Regions from separate parts of the Paenibacillus sp. FSL H8-0104 genome, predicted to be linked through region 4. Evidence: riboswitches for the same ligand, from Rfam matches in the RefSeq annotation. Region 4 holds a riboswitch; each other region holds the start of a gene.

Region 1 (4,356 bases), 2.9 Mb from region 4:
CGTCTTCGGGCAATTTCTGTTCAGCAGCGTAAGCACGAATGTCCTGCGTGATGCGCATGCTACAGAACTTTGGTCCGCACATGGAGCAGAAATGAGCTTCTTTGGCCCCTTCTGCTGGCAGCGTCTCATCATGGTAGGACAGCGCACGTTCCGGGTCCAGCGACAGGTTGAACTGGTCCCGCCAACGGAACTCGAAGCGTGCCTTGGACAATGCGTCATCGCGGCGCTGGGCACGTGGATGTCCCTTCGCCAGATCGGCGGCATGAGCTGCGATCTTGTAGGCTATAACCCCTTCCCGCACATCATCCTTATTGGGAAGGCCCAAATGTTCTTTTGGCGTAACATAACAGAGCATCGACGTGCCGAACCAGCCAATCATGGCCGCACCAATGGCGGATGTGATGTGATCGTAACCCGGGGCAATGTCGGTCGTCAGCGGCCCCAACGTATAGAACGGTGCCTCTTTACAGATCTCCATCTGCAAGTCCACATTCTCCTTGATCTTATGCATCGGCACATGCCCAGGACCTTCGATCATCACCTGCACATCGTGCTTCCACGCAATCTGCGTCAGTTCCCCGAGCGTAGCCAGTTCCGCCATCTGAGCCTCGTCATTGGCATCGTAGATACTGCCTGGACGAAGTCCATCTCCCAGCGAAAACGCTACATCATACCTTTTCATAATCTCACAGATTTCTTCAAAATGGGTATACAAAAAATTCTCCTGATGATGCGCCAGACACCATGCTGCCATAATGGAACCGCCCCGAGACACAATGCCTGTCATTCGCTTGGCGGTCATGGGGATATAACGCAGCAGTACACCTGCATGAATCGTAAAGTAGTCCACGCCCTGCTCTGCCTGCTCAATGAGTGTGTCACGGTACAACTCCCAGGTCAGCGCTTCCGCTTCGCCATTCACCTTCTCCAGCGCCTGATACAGCGGCACCGTACCAATCGGCACAGGTGAATTACGGATGATCCATTCCCGGGTGGTATGGATGTTTTTGCCTGTGGATAGATCCATCACGGTATCCGATCCCCAGCGTACCGCCCAAGTCATCTTCTCCACCTCTTCCTCGATGGAGGAAGATACAGAAGAGTTGCCTATATTGGCATTGATCTTCACATGAAAATGACGACCAATCAACATCGGCTCACTCTCCGGGTGATTGATGTTGGACGGCAGGATGGCCCGTCCACTCGCCAGCTCCTGCCTTACAAATTCCGGTTCCACGCCTTCACGAATGGCGGCGAATTCCATCTCTGCCGTAATGACTCCCTGCCTCGCGTAATGCATCTGAGTCACACAACGTCCTGGCTGTGCCCGCAGCGGTTTGCCTCGTAATCCGGGGTACTCTTCAGCGCCAGCTCTCTTCCCTCCGGGCTTCAGTCCGTTATCCTCCGGTTTAACCGTACGACCCTGATAAGCTTCAACATCGCCACGCTCTGTGATCCAGCGGGTGCGCAGGGCTGGCAAACCTGCGCGGATATCCGCATGAAATGCGGGATCGGTCATGGGGCCGCTCGTATCATAGACACGCAGCGGTTCGTTATGCTCCACCCCTTGGGGAGTATTCGTGTCATGAAGGGCTATCTCACGTTCCGGTACAGCAATGTCCGGCCGTGAGCCCTGAATGTAGACTTTGCGGCTGCCCGGAAAAGGCTGAACCCGTCCGGCCGCGCTTGTTTCCTTTTCCACCTGCTGATCGTTATGTTCCCGTTCCATCGCTTGTTGTCCCATTTGATTTCCTGTACTCATGTTCGCTTGTCTCCTCCTCAGTGTTCGTCGCTTGTTTGGTTGGAATAGTCATTAGCTCACTTACGTACCTGTCCCAAATCATGCGCAATGCAGAGAAGAAAGAGCGATCCTACACCAGACCAGGGGAGACATAATTTATGTACAGTTCACAACAGACCGGAAGGCAGCACAGATCATGGATCTATGGTGACTTCCCTCCTCATCCAAGCCCACTTTCGCAGGTATTGAAAAAGAAGTCGATGGAGTATGCGCTATATCGCCCGTTCCCTGTATATAAAAAAGCCGGTCCCCGAAGGAACCGACTTTTATGTCCATCACCAATAATGCACCTTTATGCAGCTCCTTAACGGAGCCCTACAAGGGTCACATCATGTGGTGGTTGTGGTCATATCGCCGATTACTTCCCTACGCTGGTATGATCCAGATCAGGTGCAAAGGGTCCGGAATCTCATGCGATTCCGTCTCAGTCCGGACAATTCGGACTCCCCCAGTAACGTTAATAAGTTGCGGCTTACATAAGCCGCTGTTCATATTCAATGAAGCTGGCCCCGTTGGGCCGTCCATTACAGAGTAGCGCAACCGGAACATAAAAACAACCTTTATATTCCAAATGATCAAACTCTATTGGAGAAAAAACTTACCTCAACATCAGGATAACATGAGCCCCATTTGCGTAGCAGCATCCTTCAACACAGGTGCGTATTCATGCAATGTCTCCTGTGAGAGTCGGCTGACAGGCCCTGAGACCGAGAGTGCGGCTGCAATATTGCCTCTGCGATCCATAATCGGTACCGATACCGCGGCAGCTCCCGGCTCACGTTCCTCATAACTCGTCGCATATCCGTTATCCCGGATATCTCCCATCTGCGCCAAATACACCGCGGGATCAATAAACACCGGCCATTCCGGCCCGTTCATCAGTTCTTCACGATCCTCGTCCGTGGCAAACGCCATCAGGACTTTGCTGGAAGCCCCCACAGACAGCGGGAGTCTAACACCAACGGGAGCAACTCGGCGGATCGCCTGATCACTTTGCACCGCCTGAATACGAATCCGTTCACTCCCATCACGCAGGTACAGACTCACGGTCTCCCCCAATCGATCTCTCAGTCGCTCCATCGCAGGCAACAGCAGAATAGCGGGATCATCACTGCGGGACATATGAGCTGACAGCTCCCAGATTCGGATGCCAAGTCGGTACTTCTCTGTTGCTGCATCGCGGATCACGAACCCTCGATCCTCCAGCGTAGCCATCAAACGGTGGACTGTACTTTTGTGCAGGCCGATCTGGCTGGCAATTTCGGTGAGTCCCAGATCACTGCGTGTGGTAAAACATAATAATATATCCAGCGCCCGTTCCACAGCCCGGACGGTTAACTTGCGATCTTCCATGGCATAATGCCCTCCTCATGTTTCATCACATGAAACTTGGTTACATAAATTATATGAGAAACGGTCTCATCTGTAAACCAAAAAGAGCCAAAATCAAAATAGGCCAACGTGTAAATTTTCCCTTTTTATAAGACTTAATCCCCTGTAATTTACACACTAAGGTAATGTTACCCATATATCTTAAGAACTATATAACAATTGCGTAACAAATGCCCTCAATCAATTGACTTTGACTATATTGGAACATACGATAAAGATATATTACATTAAGATATCGCTCTGAAGCAGGCTCTGAAATCGACGCAATTCTCTTTTCATGTCGTTGTTATCTTCAACTGAACTTCAAAGGAGGGGCATTCATGTATCAATCATCCCAGAGCGAAGCCCCGCTGCAAACAAAAGTGTCCGATCTGCCCTCTTCCCTATCACCGAGGCTGATTCGGTTCAAACATATTATCGTAGCGTTGCTGCTCTCCGTTGTATTTTTTCTACTGTTTTGTTTTATTGCACTGCATGGTTATATCGCATGGGTATTATCCAATCCAACGGTAGCGCCAGTCTTCTCCAATCCGATGCAAGCCAAGAACATGAAGTACGAAGACATCACGTTCCCGGCAGCAGATGGCAGCCGGACGATGCAGGGATGGTATATACCTGCTGACAATGCTGCAAGCAAAACGATTATTTTCAGTCACGGCTATGGTGCCAATCGTGAAGAAACATGGGTACCCATGTATGACCTGGCACACTATGCCCATCAACTTGGGTTCAACGTGGTCATGTTCGATTATGGCTTCGCCTCACAGGTGAACAAAGCTGTAGCCACAGGTGGCAAAGCTGAGTCACAGCAATTGCTCGGTGCGATCCAGTTCGCCAAGCAACGTGGTGCGCAGGAACTGGTTGTCTGGGGTTTCTCGATGGGTGCCGGTACAGCGTTACAAACCGGACTGATTACGAAGGAAGTGGATGCAATGATTCTGGACAGTGCGTTCCTGCTGGAGCCAGATACGCTGTACCACAACATTCACAACCAGATCGATCTGCCACGTCAGCCTACACTGGAGATCATGAAACTGTTGTTCCCTGTTCTGAATGGTACCGGATTACAACAGATTCCATACCAGGAAGTGAAAAAGGAAGATTATCCGTTCCCGATTTTCTTCATCCATGGTACAGAGGACGAGAAGGCGCCTTATCCAATT
Region 2 (4,356 bases), 350 kb from region 4:
TTTACATTACTTTCAGAAAAGACTGGACCTGTGCTAGAATAGGGTTTCGGAACAATAACAAAAGTAATGTCTAATAGATAGGAGCAACCTCATCTTATGAGTTTATTGTCAGTAGAGAACGTAAGTCACAATTTTGGAGATCGCACGTTATTTAAAAATGTATCGTTTCGTTTACTTGCCGGAGAGCGCGTAGGACTTGTTGGTGCCAATGGTGTGGGTAAATCCACATTAATGAACATCCTTACCGGTAAATTGCTTAAAGATAGTGGAAAAGTGGAATGGACACCTAAGGTCCGTTATGGATATCTGGATCAGCACACGAAGCTTACGCCAGGCAAAACCATTCGTGACGTGCTTAAGGATGCATTCCTTCCGTTGCTTGAATTGGAAAAAGAAATGATGAATATTACGGACCAGATGGCAGATGCAGATCCAGATAAGCTGGAGCAGTTGCTGGAAGAGATGGGCGATATTCAGGAACAACTGGAACAGGGCGATTTTTATCTGATTGACGTAAAAGTGGAAGAGATGGCCAATGGTCTTGGTTTATCCGCAATTGGTCTTGATCGAGATGTCGCAGCTCTAAGTGGTGGACAACGTACCAAGGTGCTTCTTGCCAAGCTTCTGCTCGAGAAACCTACAGCTCTTTTACTGGATGAGCCGACCAACTATCTGGATGTAGAGCACATTGAATGGCTGTCACGTTACCTGAAGGACTACCCACACGCGTTTCTCTTAATCTCCCATGACACGGAATTCATGAATGAAGTCGTAAATGTCATTTATCATTTGGAATTTGCCAAATTAACGAGATATGCAGCGAACTATAACAAGTTCCTCGAGATGGCTGATATGAATAAAGCCCAGCATATTGATGCATACGAGAAGCAGCAAGAGTACATCAAGAAGCAGGAAGATTTCATTCAGCGTAACAAGGCACGTGCTTCAACTTCAGGTCGAGCGAAGAGCCGGGAGAAACAGCTGGACAGAATTGAACGTATTGATCGTCCAGATGAAGCAGCTAAACCAACGTTCAAATTCAAGGATGCCCGTGCGAGCAGCAAAACGGTCTTTGAGGGCATTGATTTTGAAATTGGATATACGTATCCTTTGCTGCCTAAGATGACAATGACAATTGAACGTGGTGAGAAAATTGCCATCGTAGGTTGTAATGGTGTGGGTAAATCGACGCTGTTGAAAACCATCCTGGGAAAAATATCTCCACTCAGTGGAAAGACTTTCTTGGGAGATTATCTCGAAACGGCCTATTTTGAGCAGGAAGTCCGTGCTGGAAATATCACGCCGATTGAGGATGTCTGGAATGAGTTTTCACATTTGACCCAGAATGAAGTCCGGGGTCATCTCGCTCGCTGTGGGTTGAAAAATGAGCACATTACCCGTCCGCTTAACATGCTGAGTGGTGGAGAACAAGCGAAGGTTCGTTTATGCAAACTCTTGATGCGTGAAAGCAACTGGATTCTATTCGATGAGCCGACGAACCATCTGGATGTAACGGCCAAAGCTGAGTTGCAGCGTGCGTTGCAAGAATTCAAGGGAACAGTGATACTTGTATCTCATGAACCTGATTTCTACGAGGGTTGGGTCACCAAAACATGGAATGTCGAAGAATGGTCTGAGAAAAACTAGACGATTCAAGCAACGTTCAGCAGAAATGAACGGTGACAAAAAAATCCGTCTATGGTAATATAGGCTACAACTTCATATGAACACTAGGGGGGCCGCACGATGCGGCTGAGATGGAAGAATGCGATTCCGGACCCTTTGCACCTGATCTGGATCATACCAGCGTAGGGAAGTGGCGAGCGCGTTTCAGTGAATGACGTGAGCAAACGGCAATCGAAAGAATTCAACCGTCTTGCTTAGTAAATTGAAACATGCAGTTGCGTGTATAACGTTATGGCTATAAGGTCTATAGCTTTATTGCACGAAATGAACTGTATGTATCAGTCAGTCATCTGGTCCTATAATTAATACGCAGCCACTCCCCTACGGGAGTGGCTTTTTTGTGTTTTCATAGCATTCACGTATGGAAGGAGATGAAAAGTACGGTAATTTCTCATGAACGTGTACACGGATCATTTGAACTGCATGTTGTATCTACGGGTGTAGGGAATCAAGCATCTTTTGTAAAAGCTGCAAAGGACGTTTGGCCATGGGTGGACTACATCCATATACGAGAGAAACAACTCTCGTGGCAACAAAAGATCGGTTGGGCTGAAAGTCTGCGTGGTGTTGGCGTTCCATCTTGTCGCATCGTTATCAATGGTTCAGAACTGCCACCACAGAATGACATCTATGGCGGTGTACATTGGGGGCAAGAGGCTATACGTAACTACAACCCTGCTGTTATAAGCAATGTCCAGCGAATTCGTCTGGGTGTATCTGTTCATTCAATCGATGAGGCAAAAATCGCTGAAGAACGGGGAGCCGATTACCTTTTCTTCGGGCATGTCTACTCAACCAACAGTAAGCCTGATCTTGAACCAAGAGGATTATATGCTCTGGCTGAAGTGTGCTCTGGTGTCTCCATTCCTGTCATGGCGATTGGGGGCATCGAACCGGGAAACATTCACGCTATTCTTTCTGCAGGCGCACAGGGAGTCGCTGTGATCTCGAATGTGTGGGCGAGCGATTCCCCGGATCGGGCTGCTGCATTATTAAGGCAGGCTATCGTTGCTACAGAAAGTCTGAGCCGCTGAATCAAGGAGATGAGATGATGAAAGAGATCATTACTGCTAGACCGGATAAAATTCATGCAGAAACGATTATTGTAGGCGGAGGCGTTGTTGGATGTGCCATTGCGTATGAACTTGCTTCCCGTGGACAGGATGTGCTGTTACTGGAGCGTTCGGCGATTGCAGGAGGGACTTCTTGCGCAGCGGCTGGGATGCTGGCAGCAGACAGTGAGGATTTTGCTCATCCTTTGATGGCTAAGCTCGCCAGGCAGAGTAGACAGTTACTTATCGAGCAACAGGAGCTAATGGCTACACTCAGTGAGGTAGAGACTGGCCTGCAACGCCAGGGATTCCTAACTCCTTTTCGTTCATACAGTGAATTAAGTAGCTATAAGAACAATCGGAAGTCTGCGTTGTCTGCTTCTGCTGATGAGGTGTGGTGGGACCGTTCCGTTGTGCAACAGGAGGCATCATGGCTTAACAGAGATACGTATGGAGCCTACTACAGACCTTACGAGAGTGAGATTCTTCCTGTCCATCTAACGAAGGCATATGCTGAATCCGCTCAAGCATTGGGAGCACGGGTTATGGAGGACATACAGGATATACGTGTGCAAGCAAACGAACACGGTGTGCAGGGGATCACCACATCGATCGGTGAGATGAAATGCAAACATGTCATTATAGCGGCTGGATTACAGAGTGAAGAGTTGATGAGACATGTGAATCTGAGCTTGCCTGTGTGGTCGGTAAAAGGTGAAATAGCCGCCGTTCAGTTCTCAGATGAACATGCAGGGTACAGACCTGATAGAACGGTGTATGCAGAGGATATCTATATTGTTCCCAAAGCCAATGGAGAGGTTTGGCTTGGGGCAACCAGTCTGCCAGGCAGAACGGATTTGAACGTTTCTGTACAGGGTGTTCAGAAGCTGCTAACAGCGGCTACCCACTGGGTGCCTGGGATGAAGGAAGCACAATTTATACGAGCGTGGGCAGGCGTAAGACCGGCAACTCCCGATGGACTGCCTTATATAGGTGCTTGCAAGAGTATACCCGGGTTGTTTGCCGCCTTTGGACATTACCGCAACGGTATCTTGCTTAGTGCGATAACAGGTAGGCTTATCGCTGAGTTGCTCGCTGGCAAAAGCTCAGAAGAACTCGGAATTGAGGCGCTGAGCCCTGAGCGATTGAACAGAAAGGGAGTGGTGCAGTGAATATCATCGTTAATGGTCAACGGATGGAGATTGAAGACAGATTGAATCGTGTGGATAAATTACTCCAATCTTTTGATTTGCAAGTCAAGACTGTAGTTGTAGAGCTGAACAAGCATATTTTAACGCGTGAGTATCATGAAACGACGGCATTAAGAGAAGGCGATCGAATCGAGATTGTACATTTTGTAGGAGGCGGTTGATGATGTTGAACATTGGTAAATATACGTTTGAGTCCAGATTGTTGCTTGGAACAGGCAAGTTTTCGGATCTGGAAGTGCAAAGTCAGGCTGTGGAAGCATCTGAAACGGAAGTTTTGACCTTTGCTGTTCGTCGTCTGAATCTGGAAGAGCGTAACCAGAAGCATTTCCTGGATACGTTGGATCTGGATAAATACACACTTCTTCCGAATACGGCAGGGGCTTCCACTGCGGAAGAGGCGGTGCGGA
Region 3 (4,356 bases), 2.6 Mb from region 4:
GTTCTCGCCACGCGCGAGCAAGATTTGGGGCTGGTAACTTAGGGCCAGATCAATTTTTCCGGCAGCAACAAGTTTGAGCGAATCATTGGTATCCGCAGGCATCTGAATATCGAGATCCAGACCTTGGTCTGCAAAGTATCCTTTTTCCTGAGCCACATAGATGAAGGAGTGTACTGCATTCGGGTACCAGTCGAGCATGATAGACAGTTTATCTTTGGCGTCTGATGCAGGTTCGGTTGCAGACGGATCTGTTTGCTGTGTATTGGTTGCCGAATCTGTTGTTGGCGTATTTTGGCTATTGTCTGTGGTGCTGCATCCGCTAACGATCAGCAAAAGGCTAATGAGTATGATGGGAAGCAGGGAGTATATACCTTTGTTATTCATAAATGAAGTTCCTCATTTCATCGTTTTGATTTGTAGAAAATGGGCAACAGCATGTTAACGATAATGTGACAATGAACTGATTGAAGATGTTGCTGAAATTGTGCATAAGATATGTTTTGTTTTGAAGATTGTAACTACTGTATTTACATCTAATTTCTGTCTAAGTATTATCCAACCTTTCTTTTGCCTCCATGACGATGACGCCGTATGCTAAACCGTTTCTCCAGCCAGGTAATCAGTACAAACAAAACGATCCCAAGCAGGGATAACAGCAAAATGGCGGCAAACATCGCATCCGTGTTCATGTTGCTGGACATACGACGGCTGAAGTACCCTAGACCTTTGCTACCACCGAGCCATTCGCCAATCGTTGCCCCAACCACGCAGTACACCACAGACATCTTTAGCCCCGAGAAAAAAGAGGGAAGTGCCAGCGGAACCTGGAGTTTGCAAAAAATATCCCACTTGCTGGCGCCCATGGTGAGCAACAGTTCACGCTGCTCTGGATCGCCTTGGCGGAGTCCATCGTAGGTACTGACCACAATGGGGAAGAATGCGATTAAAAATACCACGGCGACTTTGCTCCACAACGTGTAACCAAACCACAGGATAAATACGGGGGACAAGGCAATCAACGGTATGGTCTGACTGATCACGATGAAGGGATACAATGCCCTTTCAATCGATCGGTTCATATGCATGCCTGTTGCCAGCGTAATTCCAGTCACTATGGACAAGACAAAACCAACAACAACCTCCATAAAGGTAGCAGGCAGATGGATGGTCAACAGCAGACGGCGATGCTCAACCAGTGAGCTTACGATGGCCGTGGGTGCAGGAATGATGAAGGAGGGCACCCATCCCATACGCACAATCACTTCCCAGATCGCCAGTAATAAGAACATGAGCATAATGAACAGACCATATTGGGAAAACGACCTCGAGAGCCACTTTAAACACCACGTCCAGACGCTAACCTCAGCTCTATCGTGCATGCAATTGTTCCTCCAGTTGTTGCCTCATCTGCACGAGAGCCGGTTCGTAGATCATGTCCGAATGCCTTGGGCGTGGTAAAGGAACCGTCATCTCCTGCAACTGCTGACCTTGCCCTCCTGGAGTTAACAGAATGATACGGTCACTTAACAGCAGGGCTTCTTCGATGTCATGTGTAATGAACATCACGGTTTGGCCAAAGCTCTCCCACAGCTCCAGCAACCAGCGATGCATTTCTCGTTTGGTTAATGCGTCGAGTGCACCGAAGGGTTCATCCAGCAACATGAGCTGCCCGCCTGTAAGCAAGGTACGAAGCAATGCCACCCGCTGCCGCATGCCGCCGGATAACTCATCCGGATAGGAATGTTCATAACCGGACAAGCCGAACCTTGCCAATCCTGCGATGATATCGGCTCGTAGTTTGTCCTTATCCTGTCGGCCTGGTGCAAGCTCGGCAGGTAGCATGCAGTTCTCCATGACGGTACGCCAGGATAACAGCAGATCTTTCTGCGGCATATAGGCGACTCGTCCGAGCCGTTGTCCTTGCGGGACATCAGCTATATCGATGGTGCCAACGGTTGGTTCATGCAAGCCTGCGAGCAGCTTGAAGAGCGTGCTTTTACCTGATCCGCTGGAGCCGATGAGCGAGACAAATTCTCCTTGTTGAACCTGAAGCGACACATTGGAGAGCACAGGGGAACCCTTTTTTTCGGGAAAAGCAAAGCTTACGTTGTGAATGGTTACATGGTTATCCATCTGATCCTCACCCCCTTGATGTCAGACTACTGCAATAACAACGGCATCCTATACTCTGCAAAAGGAACAAAAAAGACCCACCCATTTCCGGAGAAATGAGTGGGTCTGTAAGTTAAATCCGCAATTTATCTTCACATACATGAAAAAATTCCGCTTACTAAAAGGCCGCTCCACTTCCCTCCGCTGGTATGATCCAGATCAGGTTCAAAGGGTCCGAATAGTCATATTCGTCTCAGCCGCAAGGCTCCCCTAGTGCAAAAGTTCAAGATATGCAGTTGTGTGTTCAGCATATATCAATCGAACATGAACTGTAAAGAGGCAGCATGATAGAATTCTTGAGATGAACTTGGAGTCATACCCGAACAACTGAACAATTTACCTGGGCTCCCTAACCCGATATAATAGTGGTGGCGCATATTGGCCGGATCACAAATGCAGGTGGGATTGTTCTCCCTCCTAGGCAGAATGGGGACCCGAGTTGAAAACGTTCAAAAAAGTATATATTGAGATCACGAGTATCTGCAATCTGGCATGCAGCTTCTGTCCGCAGACACAGCGTGCCAAAGGATTCATTGACCCTGAAGTCTTCAACAATATACTGGATCAAGTTAAACCACACACCAATCATATTTACTTACATGTCAAAGGTGAACCCTTGTTGCATCCCAAAATAGATCTGTTGCTCGATTCCGCACATGAGAAGGGACTCAAGGTGAACATTACAACGAATGGTACACTGCTGCCCAAGACTCAGCATAAATTGCTTGGCAAACCGGCGCTGCGGCAGATGAATTTCTCCCTGCACAGCTTCGATGGGCATGAAGGTTCAACAGATCGTGACGGGTATCTGCGTCATATTTTGTCCTTTGTACACGAGGCCGTTAAGCACAATGTCATCATTTCATTCCGGTTGTGGAATCTGACACAGGATAACTTCACAAATGCTCAGATGAATCGAAATCGGGAGACCCTTGAAGTATTGGAACGTGAGTTTAATCTGGACTTCCGCATTGAGGAAAAAGTAGTTCCAGGCAGCGGGGTCAAAATTGCCCCGAATGTATACCTGAATCAGGACCATGAGTTCCAGTGGCCAAGTCTGGATGCACCTGAAGATGACGGTAAAGGCTTTTGCCATGCACTTCGCGGTCAGGCAGCTGTGCTTGTAGATGGAACGGTGGTTCCATGCTGTCTCGATGGCGAGGGTGTGATTAACCTTGGTAATGTGCACGAGAAGTCATTCTCGGAGATTATTGAGGGTGAGCGAGCGAACAATCTGGTATATGGCTTCTCCAAACGCGAAGCTGTAGAAGAGTTGTGTAGAAAGTGCGGTTATCGTCAGAGATTTGGAGCCTGATATCTTATATCAGCAAGCCAGAAGCCATTCAAGATCACACATTTGGAGACAAATGCAGTGGTCTTTCTTTGTTATCGGGGATTAAGTGAGGGGTATATACGTTACAAATGAGCATACCAGAGGTTGATATGAGCATATTGCTTGAGAGACCTAGCATGCAAAAAATGCCGATATGACAGGGATTGTACGATGTCATGATATATCTGATCTAATGATTATTCTAGTTACCTCCCTTATTTGGTAAGATTAGGTTGTAGATCGGACAGAGGTGCACCTCTGAAGATCTTCCAGTACAAGCCCAGGCTGTACACTACCAAAAAACGAGAGAATAAGGGAGGAATAAAGTTATGAAAAAAATGTTGACGTTGTTACTGTCCGCTGGTTTGGTTGCTTCTATATTTGGTGCAGTTCCGGCTGCGGCTGCGCCTACGGTTGTAAATTCAACCATTGTGGTTCCAAAGGGCACGACCTATGACGGCCAAGGTAAAACATTTGTAGCCAATCCTTCCACACTGGGCGACGGATCTCAAGCAGAAAATCAGAAGCCAGTCTTCCGTCTGGAGGCAGGGGCCACGCTCAAAAACGTAAACATTGGATCACCAGCTGCTGATGGTGTTCACTGTTATGGCAACTGTAATATATCGAATGTGGTCTGGCAGGACGTGGGCGAGGATGCACTGACATTGAAGTCTGCCGGAACGGTTAACATTACCGGTGGGGCAGCGTATAAGGCTTATGATAAAGTGTTCCAGATGAATGCAGCTGGAACAATTAACATCAAAAATTTCCGTGCAGATGATATTGGCAAACTGGTTCGCCAAAATGGTGGAACTTCCTTTGCAGTTAACATGACGCTGGATAACTCCAAC
Region 4 (4,356 bases):
AGGACATAAAGCATGAAGGCGGTAACGTATCAAGGGGTTAAAAATGTCGTGGTCAAAGAGGTGCCGGATGCGAAGATTGTGAAACCGGACGATATGATCGTAAAGATCACCAGTACCGCCATTTGCGGTTCTGACCTTCATCTTATTCACGGGATGATCCCTAACCTTCAGGAAAACTATGTCATCGGGCATGAGCCGATGGGGATCGTAGAAGAAGTAGGTCCTGGCGTGACCAAGGTAAAAAAAGGTGACCGTGTGATCATTCCGTTTAACATCGCATGCGGAGAATGCTTTTTTTGCAAAAATCAGCTGGAAAGCCAATGTGACAATTCAAACGAACACGGGGATATGGGCGCATATTTCGGCTACTCCGGAACGACCGGCGGATATCCCGGCGGGCAAGCCGAATATTTACGGGTCCCATTTGCCAATTTTACCCACTTTAAGATCCCTGAAAACTGCGAACAACCGGACGAAAAGCTAAGCTTGATCGCCGATGCCATGACGACGGCATTCTGGAGCGTAGATAACGCCGGCGTTAAGAATGGTGATACAGTCATCGTGCTCGGCTGCGGTCCGGTCGGACTCCTGGCCCAGAAGTTCTGCTGGCTGAAAGGAGCTAAGCGGGTCATAGCCGTCGACTATGTCGATTACCGCTTAAAGCATGCAAAGCGAACAAACAATGTGGAAATCGTAAACTTCGAACAGGATAAGAATATTGGGAACACTCTCAAGGAAATGACCAAAGGCGGCGCCGATGTCGTGATTGATGCGGTAGGAATGGACGGCAAGATGAGCGATCTTGAATTTCTAGCCAGCGGTATGAAACTGCAAGGCGGCACCATGAGTGCATTTATCATTGCATCTCAGGCTGTCCGCAAAGGTGGCACCATTCAAGTCACTGGTGTATACGGCGGACGTTATAACGGATTCCCGCTCGGTGACATCATGCAGCGAAACGTGAATATCCGTTCCGGACAAGCTCCGGTCATTCACTACATGCCATACATGTACGAGTTGGTTACGTCTGGCAAAGTGGACCCTGGGGACATTGTTACGCACGTCATTCCGCTCAGCGAGGCCAAGCGGGGCTATGAAGTGTTCGATACAAAAACGGACGATTGCATTAAAGTCATCTTAAAGCCTTAAATATGAATTGATACATGGGAGGACAATCTGAATGGATTCCACATACGCTTTGCATGAGATGCTCGAGGTGCATGAAATAGCTGCGTTCAAGACGGTTTGCATGACAAAATCCAAGACCATGCAAGCTCTGGTAACCGACCCGGAGCTCAAGCAAATTTTGCAACAAGATGCGACATTATCACAACAGCAGCTTCAGGAGCTCGGTGGAGTGCTGTCTAAAGCGACTGTATAGGAGATAAAAAAATGAACCCAATATTAGAACACATGACTGGTCTTAATACGCTGACCGATGACGTGATCGCAATGGATTTTTTGATGAACGCCAAGAGCGGTGTCAGAAACTACGCCATGGCTGTGACCGAATGTGCCACCCCCGAAATCAAACAAATTTTGATGAAACAGCTCGATGAAGCCATAGACTCTCATGAAAAGATATCAAATTACATGGTGCAGCATGGCTTATACCACCCTTACCATATTGCAGAGCAAATTCAGCTCGATCTGAAAAATATTCAGACTGCTATGAACATTCCGTCCTGACACCCTTTTTGATTTTAGCTAGAGACTTCAGTGAACAAAATGTTCCTGTGTCAAGAATTTCAACAATAAAAAAGGCGGATACACTCCGCCCTTTTTTTGGCATCGTCACGAAACACGCATATACAAGCGTTCCTTTACTTAAATCTACTTATTTTTCATCCTGAGACTGTTTATGGACGCTGCTCGCTAATTGAATTAACTATTAGTGAACTCAAGGCTCCAACCTCCATGACATCTCCCAAAAATCAAGCTCAAAGCGACTGCACATCACGAAAATATCTTCCATCCGTTGGTACGTTCCCTCGCTACAGCCTTCTAATAGCTTATCCGTTAACGTCACTAGGGATTGATTGTTGCTGTTGTATTCAGAGGAAGCATATCCTGTGATCCACTCTCCATAAAAAGGATGATCAGCTGCACCTGGCTTTTGAGCAAGGACTTGACCAATCTCCGCATAGCTCCATGAGCAGGCCAGAATGGATACAAGTACTTCTGCTATGCCACCCGCATGGGAAATAGAGAGCATATAGTTAGTATAGGCTGCATTTTTCAGTGCAGGTTTTACCTGGAACACATGATCCTCTGTAATTCCTAATCGCTCCATATAAGAACGATGAATTTTCATTTCACCATTCAGGATGTTATCTACGTTTTTACTAAAAAACTGCATCAATTTGGGGTCGTGCGACTTGACGATACCTAGTGCAAATACACGGGCATAATCGAACAGGTACAAGTAGTCTTGCAGCAAATAATAACGAAATTGTTCAACCGGTAAGGAACCATCTCCGATTCCTTTAACAAAGGGATGCTCGAGACATTCCTTCCACACGGGCTGTGCTGCCTGATATAGTCTCTCTGAAATAGTCAACATGTGTTCCTCCAATTCATAATGTACGTATTAAAAACAAAAAAACGAAACATCCATAGGATGTTTCGCAGACAAATACACTAAAACAAGGGGGTTCGCATGAGCTACCCAAGTACAGTGTTTCATCGTTGCATCCCTACGTTGGCATTATCCAAGTCAGGTAAGGTCGGTTTAACACCCTCTCAGCCGGTTAAGGCTCCCTCGCAAACGGTTGTATGTAGTTGATTACTTTCTTATTCCCATAAAAGAAAAAATAACATCCATTTAGTATATCAAGGGCTGTTAAATATAGTCAAGGCAGATTGTATCGCCCCTCATCACCTTTGGTGACGTATGTAAACGATGAAAACCATCACAACAATGGTTGAGTTTTAGCCACTGTTATGATGTTTTCTATTCTTGCAACTACTGCCGATGGTTTAATGTCCGAGTTTGTTCTTTCCGACAAAAGTGAGTATTCCGTACTGGGAAGTGTTTCTCCAGCTCTCATTGGTCGTATCATTCCACTTGGCTACGCTCTGCTTACCTCCGCCCTGGTTGTCGTTAATTTGAAGCTCGAAACCGAGAACATTTCCTGTTTTGGGCGTCAGTGAATGTAACTGGATTCGGGCTTCTACGAGATATCCTTTATTTGTTTTCTTCACAGCACTTACAAGGCGTCCAGGTGAGGCACCCCCTGCAAAGGTTCCTACATTGTCTGCACTGATTCTGAACTGGGCATCATCATATTGAAAATACGGTGTGCGCTGGTGATTCTCGTCCAGGAAAATCTCAACCGAATCCTGATCCCATGGGTTGATGCTATCTGTGATGATGTTTGGATCAGTGACGTCGATCAGCAGGTATAGATATTCACCTGACCACATTGCGCGAGCCACTGCCTCTGCACCTTCGCTTTGGTTCAACCGGTTTACTTCAATCGGTGCAGCCTTATTCCATGATGTGTCTTTCTTCCCATCAATCTGAACAATCCCTTGTACAGCTTGTGCAGATTTGGGCATAGGGGCAAGCTGAATCACGCCGTATTTGCTTGTATCCTGTTCCTGAGATTGTGTTCGATCATTCCAGTACAGTGGATTATAAGGTTGTGTCCCACTTGAACCGCCATCAGTCACACGGATATCCAATCCGGCTTCATATTCTGATCCGACTTGGATACCACCCCACGGAATGGACAATTCAACCTGATATCCGGCTTTGGTCTCGCGTACACGATATGAACGCTTCTCCACGCCCTCAGCTTTGCCCGACCGCTTAATGATTACATGTCGGTCATCTACTTCATATGAAGTGGTCTTGCCATTATTGAGATCAACAAAGATATCTACTTTGTCATTCACATCTGCCTTCGCATCCTGAACATCCACGAGGATATACAGGTTACTATGATCCCATAAGGTGCGGAAACTGGCTGATCCCGCAGAGTCACCCTTCAGTGGAGTAGACACCGCTTTGTTCCAGAGCGGATCTTGTGACTGTTTTTTGATATCCGGTTTACCCGAAAGTGAGACGGCTCTCTGTGTCAACACAGGCAAGCTGGATTCATCCACAAGTCCCCAGTATGCTTTTTTGGCCTTAAGGGCTGAATCAAACAGCATAGCCTGGTTGTTGTAAGACTTCTCATCTTGGAGTCCCCATAAGGTAACTGAAGAAATGTGGTCTTTGTGTTTTTTGTACAAATCCAACAGTTCCTTATATCGATACGCCTGCTTTACTGCAACTTCATCGGACATCTCTTCACCAAATGGAATTCCGCTATCCACATCCAGTTCCGTGATCTGAATATCCAATCCAAG

What was found. A riboswitch is a leader RNA that binds a small molecule or an ion and turns the genes downstream of it on or off. The one in region 4 is predicted to bind thiamine pyrophosphate.
Region 1: another riboswitch for thiamine pyrophosphate. It lies ahead of thiC (phosphomethylpyrimidine synthase ThiC); the one in region 4 lies ahead of tenA (thiaminase II).
Region 2: another riboswitch for thiamine pyrophosphate. It lies ahead of NST38_RS17750 (thiamine phosphate synthase); the one in region 4 lies ahead of tenA (thiaminase II).
Region 3: another riboswitch for thiamine pyrophosphate. It lies ahead of NST38_RS04645 (ABC transporter ATP-binding protein); the one in region 4 lies ahead of tenA (thiaminase II).

The regions. Positions count from the first base shown of each region.
Region 1 covers NZ_JBBOTC010000001.1:749,111-753,466, reverse strand. The annotation lists gene thiC (phosphomethylpyrimidine synthase ThiC) at 1-1,729, opposite strand, end outside; TPP riboswitch at 2,148-2,261, opposite strand; gene NST38_RS03495 (IclR family transcriptional regulator) at 2,411-3,154, opposite strand; gene NST38_RS03490 (alpha/beta hydrolase) at 3,514-4,356, shown strand, end outside.
Region 2 covers NZ_JBBOTC010000001.1:3,995,149-3,999,504, reverse strand. The annotation lists gene NST38_RS17755 (ABC-F family ATP-binding cassette domain-containing protein) at 97-1,647, shown strand; TPP riboswitch at 1,723-1,832, shown strand; gene NST38_RS17750 (thiamine phosphate synthase) at 2,058-2,720, shown strand; gene thiO (glycine oxidase ThiO) at 2,738-3,910, shown strand; gene thiS (sulfur carrier protein ThiS) at 3,907-4,110, shown strand; gene NST38_RS17735 (thiazole synthase) at 4,113-4,356, shown strand, end outside.
Region 3 covers NZ_JBBOTC010000001.1:1,020,836-1,025,191, forward strand. The annotation lists gene NST38_RS04635 (ABC transporter substrate-binding protein) at 1-384, opposite strand, end outside; gene NST38_RS04640 (ABC transporter permease) at 552-1,289, opposite strand; gene NST38_RS04645 (ABC transporter ATP-binding protein) at 1,369-2,133, opposite strand; TPP riboswitch at 2,292-2,394, opposite strand; gene NST38_RS04650 (radical SAM/SPASM domain-containing protein) at 2,612-3,487, shown strand; gene NST38_RS04655 (pectate lyase) at 3,835-4,356, shown strand, end outside.
Region 4 covers NZ_JBBOTC010000001.1:3,648,491-3,652,846, reverse strand. The annotation lists gene NST38_RS16200 (spore coat protein) at 1-16, shown strand, start outside; gene NST38_RS16195 (zinc-dependent alcohol dehydrogenase) at 13-1,149, shown strand; gene NST38_RS16190 (hypothetical protein) at 1,181-1,381, shown strand; gene NST38_RS16185 (spore coat protein) at 1,393-1,689, shown strand; gene tenA (thiaminase II) at 1,901-2,563, opposite strand; TPP riboswitch at 2,676-2,773, opposite strand; gene NST38_RS16175 (endo-1,4-beta-xylanase) at 2,980-4,356, opposite strand, start outside.